Regions from separate parts of the Shewanella sp. BC20 genome, predicted to be linked through region 3. Evidence: predicted binding sites of a transcription regulator. Region 3 holds the regulator's gene; each other region holds the start of a gene.

Region 1 (5,560 bases), on a different contig from region 3:
TAATTTCAACGAGACGAGCACGGTCAGGCCCTGGGAGGTTAAATAAAAAGGGCCGTGGCATTGGCACATAGGCCGCCATTGCCGCATCGGCGGCAGGAGTGGTCGCCTCCGTTGCTGTAGCACCTTCGGCGGCAGCTTCGGGCGCCTCATCACTGCTACCGAGGAAAAACCACAGGGCGCCCCCAATCAACAGGGCTGCAAACACGCCCGCACCGATAAAAATAAACTTCTTCTTACTTTTAGGCGCTTCGGTGCTTTCAAGTTCTAATGATTCTTCCTTGGCCATTTTCTGTACTCTTTAATTGGCTAAATTCGGGAATGGGATCAGGGCTTGGCGCATAATCCGCTTTATTACTATAGGTTACCTTCTTAAGCGTAATAATCTATACCTGAATTTAAACTAGTTGCTTGATTTAAACCTAAATCTAGCTCTTCTGCCGAGAAATCATCCACATTTCCACCGCTCGAACCACCCGCTTCACCAAATCCCCCTTCGCGGCGTTGACCTTGGTCCCCTTGAGAAACATGACTGTCGGCCAATTGCATTCCCTGCTCCTGTAATAATTCACGTAGGCGAGGAATGGCTTGCTCTACAACATCGCGGGTTTGCGATTGTGTGACATGGAACTGCACTTGTGTCTGGTCGCCATGTACTTGTACTTTAACCAACATATGCCCAAGTTCTGGCGGATCTAAACGGATTTCCGCCTGTTGGATCCCTTGACTCACCATAGTCACTAATTGCTGCTTCATCACAGGCGAGAAGCGCTGGATCATCTCCTGCATTTGGTTTTGAGTTTCTACACCTTGGCGCAAGGAAAGCTGTACTTGAGGAATATCTTGACGCTGGGTTGCCGGCGTTGCCAAAGAATGCAGTGAAGATACCGCTTTAAATTCCACTGGCTTAAACTCGCTGCCCGTCTCTTCACTGCCAGAACTTAAAGCAGCAACTTGGCTATCTTGCTGCGCATCGAGAGTAACCGCTAACTTAGCGTCTTTTAGCAAAAAGCCTGCTGAAATCTCGGCGCGAGATGGGTTGTCGGCAGTAAGGCTCGGATCGATGGCGGTGGCAGCTGAGACATTAGTCGCTACATTAGTGCCTAAGGTATTAAGATCGTTAGTATTCGCGGCTGTGGCCGCATTCGTCGTTAATACATCACTCGCAGAGGCATTAGCCGCTTTAATTGGTGTTTGATTATCAACGACTTGGGACATCATACTTTGGGGTGCAAGAACTTTATCTGCTGGCTGCGTCGACACATTTATCGCCTTAGCGCCAATGTCTGTGGTACCAAGCTCTTTTCCCCCCAACACGGGCTCACCCTCGATGGGTAAAATATGATTCTCGGGCGGTTTAACGAACTTTTCGCTGCGCAGACCTGTAAGTAGTGCTGCATCATCAATCAAATGCGGATCATCAACTGAGGTGCCTTGAGTATCAGTTTCCGCTACAGTCACGGCCGCATCGACATCAGCCGCGTTCTGTTGTGAGGCTTGCTGTTGTAATAGCTGTGCGGTGATTTGCACAGTATTTTGTCCGGCCGCCTGTGAGGCAACTGGTTCAGAGTCTGGTGATTCAGTACTCACATCCACTTTTGTATTACCAAGGCTTGTGTTGGTAGGCTGAGCGAACTTAGCCATTTCATCGGAAAAAGTGCCGTCAATAATAGAGCTGTCGGTCTGAGATTGAGCATCGACCAATAACGAGGATGAGTCGGTATCGGCATCTTCAGTTGCCGCAATATCGGTCTCAAGCGGCAAAGACTCGCCCGGCGCTGCCGCTTTCTTCATCTCATTTGCCATACCAATCTGGGCGAAAATCAAGTTGATATCGGCGTCATCATCGGTATTGGTATCGTCAGTGCTGGCTTCCGCTTTGACTGTTTTGACGGCCACATCCTGAGACACAGGGGTTTTAGTCGAGGGGGATAATACGGATGTGACTGAAGCCAACGCTGCAGAAAAGTCTTCACTATTAGTATCTTGAGTCAATGCTTTACTTGAGCTAGCGCTATTTTTCGCGCTTGACGCTAATAGGATATTGTTCATTTGTTGCATATCAGCTCCTAAACGTTCACCCGAAGACATAAAAAAGTAGGGCAAACGTCAATTTATGCGGCTTTGGCCATCTCTGGCATAAAGCAAGCAAATAAAGTGCCAATAAGTGAGGGTTACATGTCGAAGAAACAACTTACACACGCAATGGCGAGCTTGGGTTAGGGTTTATTGCGGCGAAAAAACTGCTGAGAAGCAAATTCATCGGTCATCTTTTGCTCTTTTTTCAACTCAAGTGCTTGGCGTTTTTTTTCTTTCTTATCTAAGAGCAATTCAACCGCCTTACGTTTCTTTTGCTTGTCGAGCCAATGCTGCTGACGATAGTTTTTCTGCTTCTCACCATCGGCGACCACACGATTTTGTTGGGCAATGGCCTCATCGATTTGCCGAATAAAACGGTGGAATTGGTGATAATGGCTAGCACTGATGGCTTGTCCCTGCTGAGACTGCATCTGCTTCATATAGTCCAAGCGATAATTGTTGAGTGCATCCAACTGATTTTGGCGCTTTTGACACTCTAGTTGCGCCGACTTTAGCAGCAGTGCGGCCTGCTCCTCTGCATCGAGGGCTAATTTCAACACCAGTAAGAGGGGATCGGCATTCGCCATAACAGTCTCGATTATTTACATTGCGCCGCGAGTTGCCCAAGCATGACTTGGCTATCGGCAAAACTAAAGGCATCACGCATCGTCTGCCGTAAGAAGGCATTCATCGCAGGTTGCAGGCGTATAGCGTTATCGATTCGCGGGTCGCTACCTTGGGCATAGGCGCCAATCGAAATCAGATCCTTATTCTGTTGATAGAGGGAATAAGTCTGCTTGACGCGGCGCATGGCCTCTAAGTGCTCGTTCGAAATCACCATTGGGGCCACACGGCTGATCGAAGCCTCAATATCTATTGCAGGATAATGCCCAGAATCGGCCAGCGAGCGTGAAAGCACAATATGGCCATCGAGGATCGCCCGAGATGCATCGGCAATCGGATCCTGTTGATCGTCGCCCTCGGTCAGCACAGTATAAAATGCGGTGATGGAACCTTGACCAGGGCCGCCATTACCCGCCCGTTCAACCAAGCGTGGCAATTTAGCAAATACCGAAGGCGGATAACCTTTAGTCGCCGGCGGCTCCCCTACGGCCAGAGCAATTTCCCGCTGCGCTTGAGCATAACGAGTCAGACTATCCATTAATAACAATACGTTATAGCCTAAATCACGAAAATACTCAGCGATACGAGTCGAGGTTTCACAGGCGCGAAGGCGCATTAGCGGCGAGGTATCGGCGGGCGCCGCCACCACAACAGAGCGTGCTCTGCCCTTTTCACCGAGGATTTCTTCAATAAATTCTTTTACTTCACGGCCACGTTCACCCACCAGCCCCACCACAATGATGTCAGCTGTCGTGCCCCGGGTCATCATCCCTAACAGCACACTCTTACCCACACCCGAGCCCGCAAATAGGCCCATACGTTGACCCTTACCAACGGTTAGCATGGCATTGATGGCACGCACACCCACATCGAGAGGTTCAGTGATCGCACGGCGAGAAAGTGGGTTGATGGCGTTACTGTGCCTTGGCGCCTGCTGATCGGTCGATAACGCGCCAAGACCATCTAAAGGCACACCATTGCCATCGAGTACACGTCCCAATAGGGATAAGCCCACACTCAGCCCCGCCTGCTCACCTAAGGGGACGACACGGGCGCCGGGTAACACGCCGCGTAATTCCTCAATCGGCATAAGATACAGCAGTTCATCGTCAAAACCGACGACTTCGGCAATCAACTCTCCTGCCATGGTTTCGATTGAGCACAGGCTCCCCACGGGCGCACGACAACCACTAGCCTCTAAGGTTAAACCAACCACGCGCACCAATTGACCACTGGCGATAGCTCGAAACGGCGGGACTTTATCGATGCAATGATTCAGTTTATTCAGCAGTTGATGGCGGCGACTTTGCATCTTGCTCTCCATCAGCTTGCGACTCTGTACTCAGGGACTCGGTGCTCTGCGCCTCGTCACCTAGCTCTGCACTCGATACCCGTTTTGCGGCGTTTTCCTCATCGAGAGCCGCTTGGCGTTGTTGCTGCTGATGACTCAAATGGGACTGTTGATTACGTAAGGACTCAAACACCGCATCGATGCGCGAGGACAGGGTTAAGTCCACCAGCGAGCGTTGGCTGCTGATAATACAATCCCCCACCGTTAAGCTAGGATCGGCCTCTAATTGCCATTGGTTACGGTTCAATTGAGTACTGGTATATAACTGTTCCACCAAGGCAACATCATCGGGGTGCATACGAATACTGACGCTTTGCTCCTTGATTGGCAGAGATTCGACCCCTAAACGTAGCGCCGACAGGATTTGTTCTGGATGAGTTTTAAGTTCATGACCAATCACAGATTTAGCCAACGCCATAGTGAGTGTCATTAAGGAATGCTCAATATCGCCATCGAGTAATTGCAAAGGCTTTTCAAATTGACTTAGCAGCCCTTCAAAGCGTTGGATTAAGGTTTTAGCTTCGGCAAGCCCTGCCTCGAGCCCTTGCTCATGGCCTTGGGCTAGGCCCTCGGTATGTCCTTGCTCCAGCCCCTCTAGTCTGCCTTGTTCTAGCCCTTCGGCATACCCTTGCGTCTTACCTTCGTTAAAGCCTTCTTCTTCGGCTTGAGCACGAATATCTTCAATTTCAGCCATCGTTGGCGGCGCAATAGTTTCGGCTGCCACCGCCTTAGGCGCATGCTGCTGGGCAGAATAACCAAACAGGTTAGAAATACTCGCCTCTTCGGTTTCAGTGACATCGGGTAATTGCCAATGGCTGAACTCAATCTCCGAGTCGCTCACCACCCGATGGGACAATTTATTGTCGCTATTGTCACTCCGATTAGAGGAACTCATCGCCGCCACCGCCGCCTAACATGATTTCACCGCTGTCACTTAAACGACGCGCAATTGACAGAATTTCTTTTTGAGCGATTTCCACTTCGCTGATCCGGATTGGGCCCATGGCCTCTAAATCGTCACGCAGTAACTCGGCGGCCCGTTTTGACATATTGCCCAAAATTTTGTCTTTGAGCTGATCGTCGGTGCCTTTCAGTGCCTTCATCAATACATCCTGCTGCACTTCACGCAGCAAGGTTTGAATACCACGGTCGTCCACATCGATAAGGTTTTCGAATACGAACATTAAGTCTTGGATTTGCTGCGCCATTTCCTCGTCGGTTTCGCGCATGGTTTCCATCAACTGGCTTTCGACCCCCGTATCGAGGTAGTTCATAATGTTGGCCGCCGCCTTTAGGCCGCCCATCTTCGCTGCTTGCGCGCCGCCTTGACCGGCGAATTGTTTCTCCATGATGTCGTTTAATTCCTGCAATGCCGCAGGTTGCACTTCTTCAAGGTTAGCAATACGCATCATTAAGTCTAAGCGGGTATTCTCAGGGAATTGGCCGAAAATTTCCGCCGCTTGATCTGGCTCTAAATACGATAAAACAATGGTTTGGATCTGTGGATGT
Region 2 (5,560 bases), on a different contig from region 3:
TTGTCCAGTGGAATCAAAGAATAAGCGCATTGTTCACTCCTTGTGGTATCAGCATGGCAGTCGAAGACCCATAAAAAAAGCAGAGCACTTGGCTCTGCTTTACTATCCTCTTATCCCTTAGAGGCATCAAGTGATATCAATACCTGTTAGCCTGCACTTTTGACAGTCACAAACTCTGGGTAAGCGTCGATACCACAGTCAGATGCATCCATACCGTTATATTCTTCTTCCTCAGAAACACGGATGCCCATAGTCATCTTCAGTACAAACCACACCGCAAACGACGCGCTAAATACCCATGCGAAGATAATCGCTGCGCCAGTTAATTGCGCTGTGATAGTGGCATCGGCATTTGATAAGGGGACACACATCAAACCGAGGAAACCCGCAACGCCGTGCACAGAAATCGCGCCCACTGGGTCGTCGATCTTGATTCTGTCCAGACCCACGATAGAGAACACCACTAAACCACCAGCAACCACACCAATCACCCCTGCCATCAGCAGCGAAGGCGACAGCGGATCGGCAGTAATCGCCACTAAGCCTGCCAGAATGCCGTTTAAGATCATGGTTAAGTCCGCTTTACCCCAAATCATTTTGCACACAACTAGGGCAGAGATAGCACCAAAAGCGGCTGCGGTGTTGGTGTTCACGAAGACTTTAGCGACAGAGCTAGCGTTGGCTGCATCTGAAACCATTAATTGTGAGCCACCGTTGAAACCAAACCAGCCCATCCACAGGATAAACATCCCTAAGGTTGCCATTGGCAGGTTAGATCCAGGAATCGGATTCACTTGGCCGTTAGGGCCGTATTTGCCCTTACGAGCACCGAGCAGTAACACCCCAGCGATAGCCGCCGCTGCACCTGTCATATGCACAATACCGCTACCTGCAAAGTCCACAAAACCTAAGCTAGAGATAAAGCCTTTACCCCAAGTCCAGTAGCCTTCAACAGGATAGATAATGCCTGTCATCACCACGGAGAAGAACAGGAAGGCCCATAACTTCATCCGCTCCGCCACGGCGCCAGAGACAATCGACATCGCCGTTGCCACAAACACCACTTGGAAGAAGAAGTCAGATTCTAAGGCATGGTTTGCATCTTCGGCTTGTGAGCCAATCAGCGTACCGAGTGAAGGCAACCAACCGCCTTCGGCATTGTCGACGTACATAATGTTGTAACCAACCAATAGATACATCACACAGGCAATCGCGTATAACACCACGTTTTTAGTTAAAATTTCGGTGGTATTTTTAGAGCGCACTAGGCCGGCTTCGAGCATGGCAAAACCCGCCGCCATCCACATAACCAAAGCGCCTGAAATCAAAAAATAAAAGGTGTCGAGTGCAAAGCGCAGTTCAGAGACTGTCACGCCTAATTTTGTTAGTTCTTCCATCTTCCGCCCCCTATAGCGCTTCAGTGTCGAGTTCACCCGTACGAATACGGATGGCATGTTCTAAGTCGATAACGAAAATCTTTCCGTCACCAATTTTTCCCGTATGAGCCGCACTGGTAATCGCCTCAATTAGCATGTCGAGATTTTCTGCTTTAGTGGCAATTTCTAGTTTTACTTTTGGCAAAAAATCCACCTGATACTCGGCGCCACGATACAACTCCGTGTGCCCCTTTTGACGGCCAAAACCTTTAACCTCGGTCACCGTCATCCCCTCAATACCAATACCGGCGATAGCTTCACGGACATCATCCAATTTAAATGGCTTGATGATAGCGCTGACTAGTTTCATCCTGACCTCCAAAAAACGCGATTGTTATTAACTTGTAGCCAAGATAATTCAATCATCAGGCCAGAATTTTAATTTATTGATTTAAAAGAAATAACAAAGATTAACCAGGAATAGTTAGATTAAAAATGCACCAGAATTGTGCAAGCAGGAGAGCGACGCACTCTTTTAGTGAGCAATTTAAGTGCACGCCATATTCGACCTTTGCCCTATTGGTGAGGCAGCCCAATTAGGGTTTACTAACAGTGCAAAAAACACACAATTCACAAAATAAGCAGAGCAATCGCTAAACGATGCCTTTATCCACCCGCGCAGAAGGAACGCCCGATGTTAAAACCCGAAGAATGTGTACTCGTTATCGTCGATGTGCAGGGAAAGCTCGCTCAGATCATGGATAACTCAGCCAAGCTTCATCAGCAGTTGAGTACACTTATCCAAGGCGCACAGCTGTTTGAAATCCCCATCCTCTGGCTCGAGCAATTGCCCGCCAAACTTGGCTCGACCACCGAAGAGTTAAAAACCTTGCTCGAAAGAACTGGCTCGCCCATTGCCAAGCAACATTTTAGCGGTTGGTATTGTGATGAATTTGCCAATGCACTCACGAAATCTCGACGCAAACAGGTGTTGCTTGCGGGGATAGAAACCCATGTCTGCGTGTACCAAACTTGCCGCGATCTGCTCGACCAACACTACTCAGTGCATCTTGTCGCCGATGCGGTGTCTTCCCGCAGCGTTGACAATAAACAGCTGGGCATTCAAATGATGACCGCCAAGGGAGCCACTCTCACCAATGTGGAGTCACTGTTATTTGAACTGCAACACGAAGCCCAAGGCGACCGATTTAAGGCGCTGATTAAGTTGATTAAATAAGGCTGATTAAATGAGACGAGAAGAGAGCTTATTCAAGCTCTCTTTAGTATTCAAAACGCGGCGACACAAACGGCATAGTTGGCACTATTGGCATAACTGCGAAAACTATAGCCGCTGGGGGCGACCGAGATAATGCCGACCTCGAATTCGGTCTCATACACTGTGCGAGACCAAGAAGGGATTGTCGAACTCCACTGCGCACGTTGATAGGCTGCGCGACTCTCGCCGTACCCATAGAGAGTGTTTAACTCCTGCTCTGTTGGCCTGCGCCAATTGTCTTTACCGCCAAATTCGAGTGAAGCCAACTTTTGGCACCAGCGGTCAAACTGTCCATCGACACCAATCTTGGCCTCATTGCCCTTGGCCGCTTCGGTGCCGGGTAAGATAACGCCCTTACCGTCCTGACGAAACAGGGCGTATTCGCCTCGGCTCGGGCCAAATACAAACTCCTCCTGTACGTTAAACGTCATCGCATAGCTATCGCCACGGTTGTTGGCATCATCTTGTTCAAGATAACCCAAGGCATTCATCACGGCGATAGAGGGCGAACTGCTAAACCATTTCGTCTGGCGATCGCTTTTATCGTAAAGCGCTTTGATTTTTAAGCAGTTGGTTGATGCTAGAGTGCGGTCGTTATTATCGAGGCCGCCATCAAAGCTGGTATTGATTGGCGTCCCTTCGACGTGGCCACACAGGGGAATTTGCTCTTTTTGGCGACATTCTGTCAGTAAAAACAACAGCACTATGGCACTGCTGAATATGGCGATTTTAGTGGGATTAATCATGACAACAAACCTTAATCCTGTGTTGATAAAAAGACAGTTACAGACAAGCTTGATGGCATTCGCTTCAGGGAATTAGCCTTAAGCGAATGGCCAATTAAGCTATAACGCCTTAATCACAGGCTCCTGCACCAGTAATTGATCGTTTTTGTAAACATAAAGTCTACCCACTGGACTCTCTTCGGCGCTCAGCACAATCACATCGCAGACATAAAGATAGGGGCCGCTTTTAAACTGGAAGGAATGATTGCCGCCGTTACCATCGAGGACTAACTTCCCCTTTTTGAGGACTAAATCAGGTTTCTCGCTCAGGGATTTACCCTTTGACCAAGCGGCATAACGGTATTGCTGACGATCGAGGGCATCGACACGTATGATGAATCGCTCGGTTTCCCACGCCAGCTCAGGGCTAGCAAACTCGCGCACACTCTCGTGTAGCATCGCTTTTTGCTGGGCGATCAGTTCATCCCTTAACTTAGCTTCCTCTGGGCTTTGATAATTAATGCCCGAGATTTTGCCATCGAAATCCAACCAGACACTGCCGTGATCGAGCATAATGCCGCGCCAGCCCATAGTCTCCCAGTTGTTCTCTGTGGTCGAATTGGCGATTTGACTCAGCAACTTGCTATCAAAGACTTGCTGAAATCTCGTCAGCAATTGTTGTGGATTTTGCACATCGGGGAGCGGGTATTCCCGCTGGAGGGGATAAGAAATTTGCTCGGCAATCGCCTGACGATCACCCGCCTTGGCCGCATCAATCAAGGCTTGCACCTGTGGCACGTACTCCGCCTCTAGGGCGGCCTGAGCCTGTGGTACTGAGCTAAGACTCCCCAGCAACAAGCCCGTATAAAGCCCTAAACGCGAGAGTCGATTAACCGCTGAAAAACCTTGATAAAACGGGCGACTAGACATGATTTATTCCTTTAAAGTCAAAAACATCCAAATTAAGACTTGGCAAGGATACCATAGCTAAGGAGGGATAAACACACACAATCCCCCCAAGCTTATGTGCAGTAAGCCGCATCACAGCCTCACTATTACCCCGTTAGGCCAGCAGCAAATTAGACACTATTGCTACCGCCACCGACATAAAGATCAACCCAATCACCCCATCGATGATAGGTGTGAGTCGTTGCAGCTTTTGCTGTATCTTAGCTTTAGAGAGCATCAGCGCCAGAAAGCCAAACCAGAGCAGTGACAACACAAATAACATCAGCGCGGCGGCGAATTTCGTCACCGGAGTCACGCTCGGGGTGATCAGAGCAGAGAATAAGGTTAAGAAAAACACTAAGGCTTTAGGATTCAATAAATTGGTATAAAGCCCCCGCATAAACCCCTGTTTAGGTGATAAGGCGTTTACCGCGCCCGCCGTGGGCATATCAAGGCTGTTTTCCGAGGTAGATGTAAATCCAGTGGGCTCAGCGCCCTCGCCGTTCAATACGGTTTTGGGTTTACTGAAAAAGGCGACCGCAGCCTTAAGCGCGCCAAATCCCATCCACGCCAAATACGAAGCGCCTAGCAATTGCACTAACAGATACAAGCTATGGGAGCTTTTAATCACTAAGCTGACGCCAGTTAAACTCAAAATGGTATGGGCTAAAATCGCTACCGATATCCCAGCCGCCGTGGCAATTGCGGTGTTTCGCGGCTGCGAGGTAGCAATCTTCACCATAATGGCAAAATCCGGCCCGGGGCTGACTAAGGCTACGCAGTGAATAACGGCTAAGGTGACTAACAGGGATACATCCATCAATAGGGCTCCGCAAATACATGTAAGAACGCCAGTATGCCCAAGCCTTCAGCATCTGCATTGTAAGAAATTGCACGCGGCTAATTTACCTTAAAGCATGCGCCGCTGAAATTGGACTGGTGAGAGTAAAAAGGCCTGTTTAAACGCCTTATTTAGATGACTCTGGTCGAAAAAGCCTAACTGCTGCGCCACATCCGCCACTAAGGCGCCATGGGTTAAGGACTTTTTCGCTAACTCTAATCGCACTCGCTTCAGGTAGGCGTGGGGTGTCATCCCGGTCGCCAGTTTAAATTGGCGTAAAAACTGGAACTTACTCAGGTTAACCTCATCGGCCAACGCCTCAAGCTGAGTATTTTGCGACGGCTCATCGTGAATTTTCTGTTTGATGCGATTTAACTGCTGCCATGATAACCCC
Region 3 (5,560 bases):
GCTTGGCCGTCTGTGTTGCCGATGGTCATCCCTATGTCCGCCAACATGCCCATTTTGTGACCCACTTAAATGGTGGACATGGCGCACTCAGGGAACTCACGGATCTGCTCTTACTGAGCCAAAATAAGTTCACTTCCGCCCATGGGATGAGCATATGAGTCGTGTGACCCTCGCCATTATCGCCTTTTTTGGTACTGCGCTGGTGCTATATTGGCAAGTGCAGCAAAAACGCGGTGGCGATACGGATGACAGCTTGAACGTCAGTGACAGACCCGATTACATTATCGAAGATCTGCGCAGCATTGAGTTTAATGAGCAAGGGCAAGTTAACAGTCGCGTCACGGCAAAGCACATGGAACACTATGAGCTGAAAAACCAAACCGACTTTACTGAGCCCGTTTATCTTGTCTATCCCGACCAAGGTAAAGCAAAATGGCAGATCCGAGCCGATCAAGGTCGACTCAACAAAGATACCGGCAAGGTTGTATTAGAAAATAATGTTATTATCGATGCCATCAGCCCTGGTGAACCCATACAGACATTGTCCACCAGTTTTTTAGAACTCGATCTCAACACTATGATAATGACCTCTGACCGCATCATTTACGTCACAGGGAAAGATTTTAATATTCAAGGGCAAGGCCTTTATGCCGACCTTAACGCGCAGGAAGTGCAATTGACCAGTCAGGTAGTAGGAACCTATGAAGCAAAATAACATATTACTTGCCGGCCTAATGCTAATCACCAGCATGAGCGCCTTCGCCAAGGTTGGTGACTTACAGCAAGAAGTGAAAATTAAAGCCGTTAGCCAAACTGCGGACATTAAAAACAACCAGATCATTTTCTTCGGTCCGGTTGAAGTCACCCAAGGATCGATCAAAATCCATGCAGATCAACTACGTGCATTTTCTGCCGAAGGGGAAAACAGCAAGATTTTAGTGGCAACCGGTAATCCTGCGACGTATAGCCAGATCCTCGACGATGGACGCCCAGCTTCAGCGAGCGCGAAAGAAATTCGCTACGAAATGGCGACCCGCACCCTAACTTTGACGGGCTCAGCGAGCCTAGACCAAGCGGGTAGCCAAGTGACGGGTAACCTCATCCGTTACGATATTATTCAGCAAAAATTGATCGCTGAGAGTACGGGTAGCGGTGATGATCGCGTGATTACCATTATTCAACCTGATAACTATCAGGAAGAGATCAAGAACCAGCCCGCGGACAAACCTGTGAAAAAACAGGACTCTAAATGACCCAAATCACCTTAAAAGCACAGAATCTCGCTAAGAGTTATAAGAGTCGTCAGGTTGTGAAAGATGTCAGCCTGACGGTGAAAACGGGTCAAGTCGTCGGCTTACTCGGCCCAAACGGCGCAGGTAAAACCACCACCTTTTACATGGTCGTGGGCTTAGTCAAAAGCGATAAAGGCCATATCTTTATCGACGATGATGATTTAACCGCCGATCCCATGCACCTGCGCGCCCGTAAAGGCATTGGTTACCTGCCACAGGAAGCCAGTATCTTTCGCAAGCTGACCGTGCACGACAATATCATGGCGGTACTGCAAACCCGTAAAGAGCTCAATCGCGATCAACGCGAAGAAGAGCTGGAACATCTGCTCGAAGAGTTCCATATCACCCATATTCGCGATAGCCAAGGCATGTCGTTATCGGGCGGTGAACGTCGCCGTGTCGAAATTGCCCGCGCTTTAGCGGCCAATCCTAAGTTTATTCTGCTCGATGAACCCTTCGCCGGTGTCGACCCGATTTCGGTTATCGATATCAAGAAAATCATCGAACAACTCAAGAGCCGAGGCCTTGGGGTACTGATCACAGACCACAATGTGCGCGAGACCTTAGACGTCTGTGAACATGCCTACATTGTCAGTCACGGAAACCTGATTGCCGAAGGAACTCCCGCAGAGATCTTAGACAATCAGCAAGTTAGGGCTGTGTACTTAGGTGAACAATTCAGGCTATAGTTACTTAAACAGAGCCAATTAGCCTTGAATTTTGGCTTATAAGCGCCATCAATATGATACAAGCGGCCTAAATTCAAAATAATAACGTAGGGATCAGCGGTAACATGAAAGCGTCACTCCAGCTCAAACTGGGTCAACAGTTAACCATGACGCCACAACTCCAACAGGCCATTCGTCTGTTGCAATTGTCGTCATTGGAACTGCAGCAAGAGATCCAGCAAGCCTTAGACTCTAATCCTCTTCTCGAGCTGGAAGAGGAGCAATTCGACGCGCCTACCGAACGTAAGCAAGATATCGCCGATACCGACTTTAGCGAAACGACGGCCCAGCCACAGGAACAAGACAATTCCACCGTGGACATTGCCGAGTCGTTGACCAAAGAATCCCTGCCCGAAGAACTGCCCATGGACACCACTTGGGATGAAGTCTTTACCGCCTCGCCAAACTCAGGTTCTGGTGCCAGCCGTGAAGATGACATGCCCTTCCAAGGGGAAACTAGTGAAGGCCTGTACGAACATTTAGAATGGCAGAAAAACCTCACGCCCTTCTCTGAAACCGATTTAGCCATTGCCACCGCGATTATTGATGCCATCGACGATCAAGGTTATCTCACTCAAAGTACTGAAGATATCCTCGAAGCCATGGGCAATCCTGAGATAGAACTGGATGAAGTCGAAGCCGTACTCAAGCGAATTCAACACTTCGATCCCGTTGGTGTCGCCGCAAGGGATTTAAGCGAATGTCTGCTTATCCAACTCTCCCATTTTTCGCCGGATACCCCACACCTCGAAAACGCCCGAATGTTGATCAAAGATCATTTAGATCTGATCGCTACCCGCGACTTTAGGTTGTTGATGCGTAAGACCAAACTTAAAGAGGACGAGTTAAGGGACAGCATAGCGCTGATCCAAACCTTAAACCCTCGCCCAGGTTTGCTCATCACCCCTGTTGATGAAGAATATGTCATCCCCGATGTATCGGTGTCGAAGAAAAACGGTCGCTGGGTGGTCGAGTTAAATCCAGATTGCATGCCAAAAATCAATGTTAATCAGCAATATGCAGCCATGGCGCGCAGCACTAAAAGCCAAGCCGATAGCCAATTTATCCGCGGGCATCTGCAAGAAGCCAAGTGGTTTATCAAAAGCCTTGAAAGCCGTAACGAAACACTGCTCAAGGTGGCAAACTGCATAGTGCAATATCAACAGGGTTTCTTCGAATACGGTGAAGAAGCCATGAAACCTATGGTCCTGAACGATATCGCCGAGGCGGTAGAGATGCATGAGTCCACCATTTCACGGGTGACCACACAAAAATACATGCATACCCCAAAGGGACTTTTTGAACTAAAATATTTCTTCTCAAGCCACGTCGGGACTGATGATGGCGGTGAGTGCTCATCCACGGCAATCAGAGCCTTCATTAAGAAACTGGTTGCAGCGGAAAACCAGAAAAAACCATTAAGCGACAGCAAGATGGCACAGCTTCTGGCAGAACAGGGAATTAACGTTGCGCGCAGAACCATTGCGAAGTACCGAGAAGCGATGCTTATTCCCCCTTCCAATCAGCGTAAAAGTTTATAGCCTAAAGTGGAAATCGGAGGACGTTTATATGCAAATAAACCTGAGTGGACACCATATCGAGATTACTGAATCGTTACGGGCTTATGTTGAGGAAAAGTTTTCAAAACTTGAACGTCATTTCGAACAGATCAATAATGTGCACGTTGTGCTCAATGTTGAGAAAATGCAACAAATTGCCGAAGCGAGAATCAACCTCACCGGTGGTGAAGTCTTCGCGACTTCAGAGCATGCAGATATGTATGCTGCCATAGACGTCCTGATCGACAAGCTTGATCGTCAGGTTATTAAACACAAAGAGAAGTTAACAAAACACTAGCAATGGAACTTCGTACCATACTGCGGCCGGAATGCACGACCTGCGCCACTCCGGGCAGTAAGAAAAAGGTACTGGAACTTATCAGCGACTTAGCCGCTGCCCAGTACCCCACCCTCTCATCTCAAGAGATCTTCGAAAGCCTAGTGGCGCGCGAAAAGATGGGGAGCACAGGTATAGGTAACGGCATCGCCATTCCACATGGTCGATTAACCGATATAACACAACCCATAGCCATATTGGTGAAATGTGAGGAGCCGATAGCCTTTGATGCTATCGATAAACAACCTGTCGACATTTTATTTGCGCTGCTGGTGCCTGCTGACCAATGTCAACAGCACTTAAGCACTTTGTCCTGCATGGCTGAAAAGCTCAGCGACAAACAAATATTGAAGCAATTGCGCAAGACGCATGATGAAACGGAACTCTATCAGGTAATCACTGGATGAAACTGGTCATAGTGTCAGGGCGCTCAGGCTCAGGCAAATCGGTCGCACTAAGAGTGCTTGAAGATCTCGGCTATTATTGTGTCGATAATCTTCCGTTGCCGCTGATTGGCAGCTTACTCGAACAGCTCAAGGGCAGTAACGATCTCGTCGCCATCAGCGTTGACGTGCGTAACCTGCCGGAGCAAGACAAGGTACTCGTCAAACAGCTCGCAAGCCTGCCAGAGGGCACTGAACTTACCAGCTTCTTCTTAAATTCCAGCGATAAAGTACTGCTAAAGCGCTACAGCGAGACTCGGCGCTTACATCCCTTATCTAAGAGCCGAGTATCACTGCAAGAAGCCATCAAACTTGAAGGCAAATTGCTCGAGCCCCTGTCACAGCAGATGGATCACTACATAGATACCTCAAATCTGAATATCTATGAACTCAGCGACCAAGTACGGCAAATCCTGCTTGGCAGTGTCGATAAGGAACTGGTGATCAACTTCGAGTCCTTCGGTTTTAAGCATGGTATGCCAACCGAAGCCGACTTTATGTTTGATGTGCGCTTTTTACCCAATCCCCATTGGGAACCCGAGCTGCGCCCTCTCACCGGCTTAGATGAACCCGTTACCGAGTTTTTAAATCGCCAGCCGCTGGTTAACAAGTTCATCTGGCAAATTGAGAATTTACTCGAGACTTGGTTGCCCCACTTAGAGCGTAATAACCGCAGCTATCTGACCATCGCCATCGGCTGTACTGGCGGCCAACACAGATCAGTTTACGTGGCCGAACAACTGGCTAAACGCTTTAGCAACGGCAAACACAAAGTGAATGCCCGTCACCGAGAGTTAAACCATGCCAAAGCTTGAGCGCCAAGTCACCATCTGCAATAAACTCGGCTTACATGCCCGCGCCGCGACAAAGCTCGTGGTGTTGGCCTCAGAGTTTGATGCCAGCATTACGCTGATCCAAGGTGAAAAACAGGCCTCTGCCGCCAGTGTTTTAGGGCTACTCATGCTGGAAACGGGTATGGGTAAAACCATTACTCTGATTGCCGAAGGCCCAGATGCGGAGCCCGCGCTCAATGCCATTTGCGCGCTTATCGACGCTAAGTTCGACGAAGCCTGCTAATTGCCTCGACATCTCATCTCGATGCTCCCTACCGTTATTCTGTACCTTGTTTGGTTTTGATTTCAGCACCTTATACCAGTAAAACACATTTGTGACTCGACGCCCTCCCGTGCGCTCAATTACA
Region 4 (5,560 bases), on a different contig from region 3:
CCGGCTCCCGATGGCTCTCGCCCTGGTAGCTACTATGCCAACCTCTACGATATGAAAGCCATGCCTAAATACCAGATGGAAGCACTGGCTTACCACGAAGGGATCCCAGGCCATCATATGCAAATCGCTATCTCACAGGAGCTAAAGGATATTCCTAAGTTCCGTAAATTCGGTGGCTATACCGCCTATATCGAAGGTTGGGGGCTCTACAGTGAGTCTTTCCCGAAGGAGATGGGCTTATATGCCGACCCTTACTCCGATTTTGGTCGACTGGCGATGGAGTTATGGCGAGCTTGTCGTTTAGTGGTCGATACTGGGATCCACGCCAAGAAATGGACCCGCGAACAAGGGATAGCTTATTACGTCGATAATACCCCTAACGCAAAATCCGATGCGAAGAAAATGGTAGAGCGTCATATCGTTATGCCATCTCAAGCCACAGCCTATAAAGTTGGGATGATTAAGTTACTCGAACTGAGACACAAGGCGGAAAAACAACTGGGTGATAAATTTGATATCCGGGATTTCCATACTTTAGTCTTGGCTAACGGGGCACTGCCTTTGGATGTGCTAGAAGAGCAAGTCGATCAATGGATTGCCAGCGTCAATAAAGCCTAAGCATAAAACCTTGGGAGGCTAACGCTAGCCTCCTTCGAACGCCGTTGCGAATAACATCGTTAAATCGCAGCCAATAAAAAAGCCACTATCAAGTGGCTTTTTTATTGGATTTATCACCGGCTTGGTCATAAAACCCTATCTCACTGTGGGTCACTATATTTGATGTATTAAGCATAAGCACTTAACACTCGGTGTGACTTTAGGGTACAGAGAGACAAAACTCGTTTCCCGCACTCAACCACCAGAAAAAAATTACCTCAGCCTAATGAGCTGAGGTAAACCAAAAACTAGGATGATGGTTTAAAAGCCAACATTGTTTTAGTTCGCAAACTTCTGCTGGCTGTGATCCGAAACTGCATTGCTGCCAACCTGTACGCTGATATCGAAAGGGGTCATTTCCAATAAAAGTGTAGGACTCAGGTCATTCCGAATCATCTGGCAACCATTGTATTCATTTAAGAACAGACTTCAATACACCCACTAAAAAGCTGTTTTAGAAAACCCTAAAAAACCAAACTAAAATACAAACTAAAAATCACATAACAGATTGATTTTAATAAAATCTAAAAACTACCAAACTCGCTCAAAACGCATTGAACGCATTTTAAGAACAATGTTTCCAAAATTACTGACGTTCACTGAAGAGTTCCGCATAGGGAATATCCCAATAAGGCGGATTACCAATGTGGTCTTTAATAAACTCAATGAAGGCACTCACCTTAGGCGCTAAGTGTTTACGACGTGGGTAAACGGCCTGTAGCGGTAAATGATGAGTCAGTTGCCAATCCCTCAGCAGCGGCACTAAGGTGCCCTTAGCGATTTCATCTTCCATCAAGTAACTGGCAAGATAGACAACCCCTAAGCCACTGATCGCAGCTGATTTTAAAGCAGGAGCGTTATCCACTCTAAAGTTACCAGAGACACCTATCTCACAGTAATCATCGCCCTTTTTAAACTGCCACATGCTGTGCTCATGCCACTCACCTTGATACACCAAGCAGTTATGGTCGACTAATTGTTCTGGACGCGACGGTTCACCATGTCTAGCAATATAATCAGGCGAGGCAACGAGTAGGAACTGACACTTCATCAAAGGGCGCGCCACCATACCCAAGGGAAGCTGCTCAGACATAGTTAACAATAGGTCTAAACCTTCGCTGACTACATCCACCTTATGATCTAATAAGCTGACTTGCAGCTCGAGTTCAGGGTGTTTGGCCATAAATGATGGCAGCGCGGGAATGATATGCATAGCACCAAAGGACTGGGAAATCCCCACCTTTAACACGCCGCGGGTGGCATCGTTTAAGTTATGCACGCTAGCAATGGCCTGTTCGGCATCGCGAAGCAACTCTTCACCTTGCAGATATAACAAATGTCCAGCTTCAGTCAGACTTAAGCTTCGAGTGGTACGCTGGATCAGTTGAACACCGAGTCTATGTTCGAGATCGGCTACCTGCGTACTGACCTTAGATTTAGAGATCCCAAGCCTTCTTGCGGCGGCACTAAAACTACCAGCTCTGGCCACATGAGTAAAAATCGCAATAGGTTCTAACAGTTCTAACATGGAAAGTCGCCTTAAGCAGTTTCGACAGTGATATTAACTTTCGGAATAGCATAGGAATGCAGCACAAATGCCTTGAAGCATCCCTCAATACCTTAATATCTCACAGCAATTGGGTTCGTTGTAGAGATTTAGCCCGAAAAAGTCCGCTAAAGTAGAGTGTTCTATCTGACTGAATTGCCAGCTTTTCATTATATTTTAAGAGTATACCAAACATTAGTCTTTAGAATGTAATATTCCATAGTAAATAGCCGCAAGCAATTAGATTAATATCATTCCGCTTGGCTAAAATGAATCAAGAAAAAGCCCCAGACACTTAACGTACTGGGGCTTTTCATTTATATCACTGTATTTATGGTGTCAGTTAGGTCGACATTACCTGACTCCAACCAGTGTTGGTTTTAAGCTACTCTGCCGAGCACTATTCACGTAATTCATGGTGAGTGTTTTGAGTCAACACATAGGGCGCTAACTCTGGCACTTCTTTACGCAGTTGATTCTCAAGCACCAGCAGGTTTTCAAAACGGTCACATAAACGGTCGGCTTTCGCTTCAATGCCCTTAGATTGGGATTCAATTTGCTGCTCAATATCATCGCCTAATCTATCCATTTTTTGTGAGAATGCGTCCATCTTAGCTTCGAAGGACTCACCGTCGCCCGCAAGGATTTGGCTGCCGATATTCATCATTAGAGTGCCAATGGAGTTTTGCACGATTTGCTCCATTTCCTTCTCAAATTCGTCGTTAAAGGTGTTTTGCATCGACTCTTCGGTCGCACCAAGGTAAAAACTATCGCCCTGCTTGTAGGCTACGGTATCAACACGCTTCTGCACGCCCGCCATCATCTCATCAAACTTAGCGCCAGCCACATCGCCCATCAGTGGCGTTAATGCCATACTCACAGCTTGAGAGGCCAATGCAACGGCTTCATTCACTAATTCAATGACTTCAGGAACCTGAGTCGACACCTCATCGGCATACTGGCTCACGAGCTTTTTCTGTTTGTCGGTTAAGGTTACCTGCTTGCCTTCAACGTATAACTTGTCGAGCTCGATGCGATACTTCTCGGTGCCCTTCTCGCTCATCACTAATTTTTTCGGTTCGACTCTCACATCATAGTTAAGAGAAACCTCACAGCGCTCATCGATTTGCGGCTCGGTTTTCGCTTGTGCTGATTGCAAGCCAGAAGCGCTTAAAATAACACCCGATAATGCCACTCCGGTTAATAGTGTATTTATCTTCATTGTTGTTCATCCTTTAATCTGAGAAATTCGACTAAGCTAACGTGCTAAAAGATGAATAGCAGAAGATGTGCCAACTTTGTAACAATATGATTAGTATGAGGTTATAAAAATTAGCACCGATAGCAGATTAGTGAATTTCACTAATATTTAGCCTAACAGTGCTAATAAAAGAGTTAAATCAGAAGATTGAACGTCCGAGACGCTGGCTGAGATGCTCAAGCATCGCCGTCCCTGCGAGGGAGTTACCTTGATTGTCTAATTCGGGTGACCAAACGCAGACCGAGAGTTCCCCGGGGATCACCGCAATAATGCCGCCGCCAACACCGCTTTTACCCGGCATACCAACACGATAGGCAAACTCGCCGGCGCCGTCATACAAGCCAGAGGTTGCTAACAGGGCATTTAATTGCCGAGTCTGCACCTGCGAAATAAGTTCAGTGCCATCTAAGGTTTTACCACGGTTGGCTAAATACAACATCGCCCGCGATAGGTCGGCGCAATTCATTTTTAAGGCGCAATAATGAAAATAAGTGCGCAGCACTGTATCGACATCGCCTTGAAAATTACCGAAGGATTTCATCAGATAAGCGATGGCCGCATTACGTGCACTGTGCTGATATTCAGAATCCGCTACTTGCTTGTCGAAACAGACTTTATCGTTTTGACTCAGCGCCCTGACCAATTCCAACATCCGATGCTTAGGCGCCCCTAAACGGCTCTGCAATAAGTCAGCGATAACTAACGCGCCAGCATTAATAAAGGGATTGCGAGGTTTACCCCGCTCGAGTTCAACTTGGACTAGTGAATTGAAGGAGTGTCCCGAGGGTTCTTTGCCGACGCGGCTCCAAATTTCGGTTTCTTCATATAAAGTTAGCGCTAAGGTTAAGCTGAAAACTTTAGAAATACTTTGAATTGAAAATGGCTCAAGGTAATCGCCTGCGCCTATAGTTTCACCGTCAATCGTGGTTACGGCAATGCCCAGTTTACCAGCATCAACATTGGCGAGCGCAGGGATGTAATTAGCAACCTTTCCTTGGCCGAGCAAGGGCCGAACTTTGTCGACCACTTCCTCTAATAACGCCTGTTCTGGCATTAACTCCACCAGATATCGTACAGATCGCTAACTTCAAGTTGAGTCACTTTTTGACCCGCCCAGAAAGCCTTCACTGCAGCAACATCTTCTTCGGTGCACTTACCGATAGTTTGGGTAGCAATAATACCTTCCCACTCGATATGACCACCGCCGTGGAAACCTAACTTACGGGCTTCAATGACTTCATCGATAAACTTATCGACTGTTGCATCAATATCGGCTTCAGAGACAGATGCATCGAAGGTCCAAGTAATGTCAAAACCTAACTCTTGGAATTCATCAACGCGCATTTTCTTACGTAAACGACGGCTACGATTCTTTGCCATAGTGATTTTCCCCGTTGTGTTAAAAAATAAAATCCATAAAAGATGTTAAGCGATACGCTCAAACATCAGATCCCACACGCCATGGCCGAGGCGATGACCGCGGGCTTCAAATTTAGTCAGTGGACGATGATCTGGGCGCGGCACCACGGTACCATCGGCGGATTGGTTTTTGTAACCATTGGCCGCATTCATCACTTCCAGCATATGTTCGCTGTAGTTTTCCCAGTCGGTCGCCATATGGAACACGCCGCCAATCTTCAGTTTGCGGCGGATAAGCTCAGCAAACTCCGCCTGCACGATACGGCGCTTATGGTGGCGCTTTTTATGCCAAGGATCGGGGAAAAACAATTGCACGCGAGCAAGACTACCATCGGCGATAGCATGTTCTAACACTTCCATTGCATCATGGTGATACACGCGAAGATTAGTCACCCCAGCAGCGGCAGCGTCACTTAAGCATGAACCCACGCCAGGCTTATGGACTTCAATACCGATAAAATTCTGCTCTGGAGCTTCTTGCGCCATTTGTACTAAAGAGGCGCCCATGCCGAAACCAATTTCCAGTACGGTATCGGCTTCGCGACCAAACACTTCGGTCAGGTTTAATGGTGTTGGGCTGTAATCTAAGCCCATTGTTGGCCACTGAGTCTCAATGGCTTGCGCTTGACCTTTAGTCAAACGACCTTCTCTTAGGACAAAGCTTCTGATCTTACGCA

The links. The regulator sigma-54, encoded in region 3, starts transcription at its own class of promoters, with help from an activator protein. The targets are predictions, from matches to a motif close to GTTGGCACGNNNNTNGNNT.
Region 1: a site for sigma-54 is predicted at 2,144-2,162, ahead of CBX96_RS08465 (flagellar hook-length control protein FliK). Genes of this name have one in related genera too.
Region 2: a site for sigma-54 is predicted at 1,793-1,811, ahead of CBX96_RS07280 (P-II family nitrogen regulator). Genes of this name have one in related genera too.
Region 4: a site for sigma-54 is predicted at 3,482-3,500, ahead of CBX96_RS21270 (YggN family protein). Genes of this name have one in related genera too.

The regions. Positions count from the first base shown of each region.
Region 1 covers NZ_NHRI01000006.1:98,493-104,052, reverse strand. The annotation lists gene fliL (flagellar basal body-associated protein FliL) at 1-286, opposite strand, end outside; gene CBX96_RS08465 (flagellar hook-length control protein FliK) at 370-2,058, opposite strand; gene fliJ (flagellar export protein FliJ) at 2,217-2,663, opposite strand; gene fliI (flagellar protein export ATPase FliI) at 2,675-4,012, opposite strand; gene fliH (flagellar assembly protein FliH) at 3,981-4,946, opposite strand; gene fliG (flagellar motor switch protein FliG) at 4,933-5,560, opposite strand, start outside.
Region 2 covers NZ_NHRI01000005.1:42,511-48,070, reverse strand. The annotation lists gene CBX96_RS07290 (hypothetical protein) at 1-30, opposite strand, end outside; gene CBX96_RS07285 (ammonium transporter) at 147-1,397, opposite strand; gene CBX96_RS07280 (P-II family nitrogen regulator) at 1,408-1,746, opposite strand; gene CBX96_RS07275 (hydrolase) at 2,071-2,613, shown strand; gene CBX96_RS07270 (DUF1566 domain-containing protein) at 2,664-3,398, opposite strand; gene CBX96_RS07265 (hypothetical protein) at 3,498-4,307, opposite strand; gene CBX96_RS07260 (LysE family translocator) at 4,441-5,145, opposite strand; gene CBX96_RS07255 (AraC family transcriptional regulator) at 5,236-5,560, opposite strand, start outside.
Region 3 covers NZ_NHRI01000015.1:72,400-77,959, forward strand. The annotation lists gene kdsC (3-deoxy-manno-octulosonate-8-phosphatase KdsC) at 1-158, shown strand, start outside; gene lptC (LPS export ABC transporter periplasmic protein LptC) at 155-715, shown strand; gene lptA (lipopolysaccharide transport periplasmic protein LptA) at 702-1,253, shown strand; gene lptB (LPS export ABC transporter ATP-binding protein) at 1,250-1,981, shown strand; gene CBX96_RS15595 (RNA polymerase factor sigma-54) at 2,086-3,561, shown strand; gene hpf (ribosome hibernation promoting factor) at 3,590-3,877, shown strand; gene ptsN (PTS IIA-like nitrogen regulatory protein PtsN) at 3,880-4,323, shown strand; gene rapZ (RNase adapter RapZ) at 4,320-5,174, shown strand; gene CBX96_RS15615 (HPr family phosphocarrier protein) at 5,161-5,436, shown strand.
Region 4 covers NZ_NHRI01000034.1:3,346-8,905, reverse strand. The annotation lists gene CBX96_RS21280 (DUF885 family protein) at 1-618, shown strand, start outside; gene CBX96_RS21275 (LysR family transcriptional regulator) at 1,244-2,185, opposite strand; gene CBX96_RS21270 (YggN family protein) at 2,604-3,425, opposite strand; gene glsB (glutaminase B) at 3,604-4,518, opposite strand; gene CBX96_RS21260 (YggL family protein) at 4,518-4,844, opposite strand; gene trmB (tRNA (guanosine(46)-N7)-methyltransferase TrmB) at 4,890-5,560, opposite strand, start outside.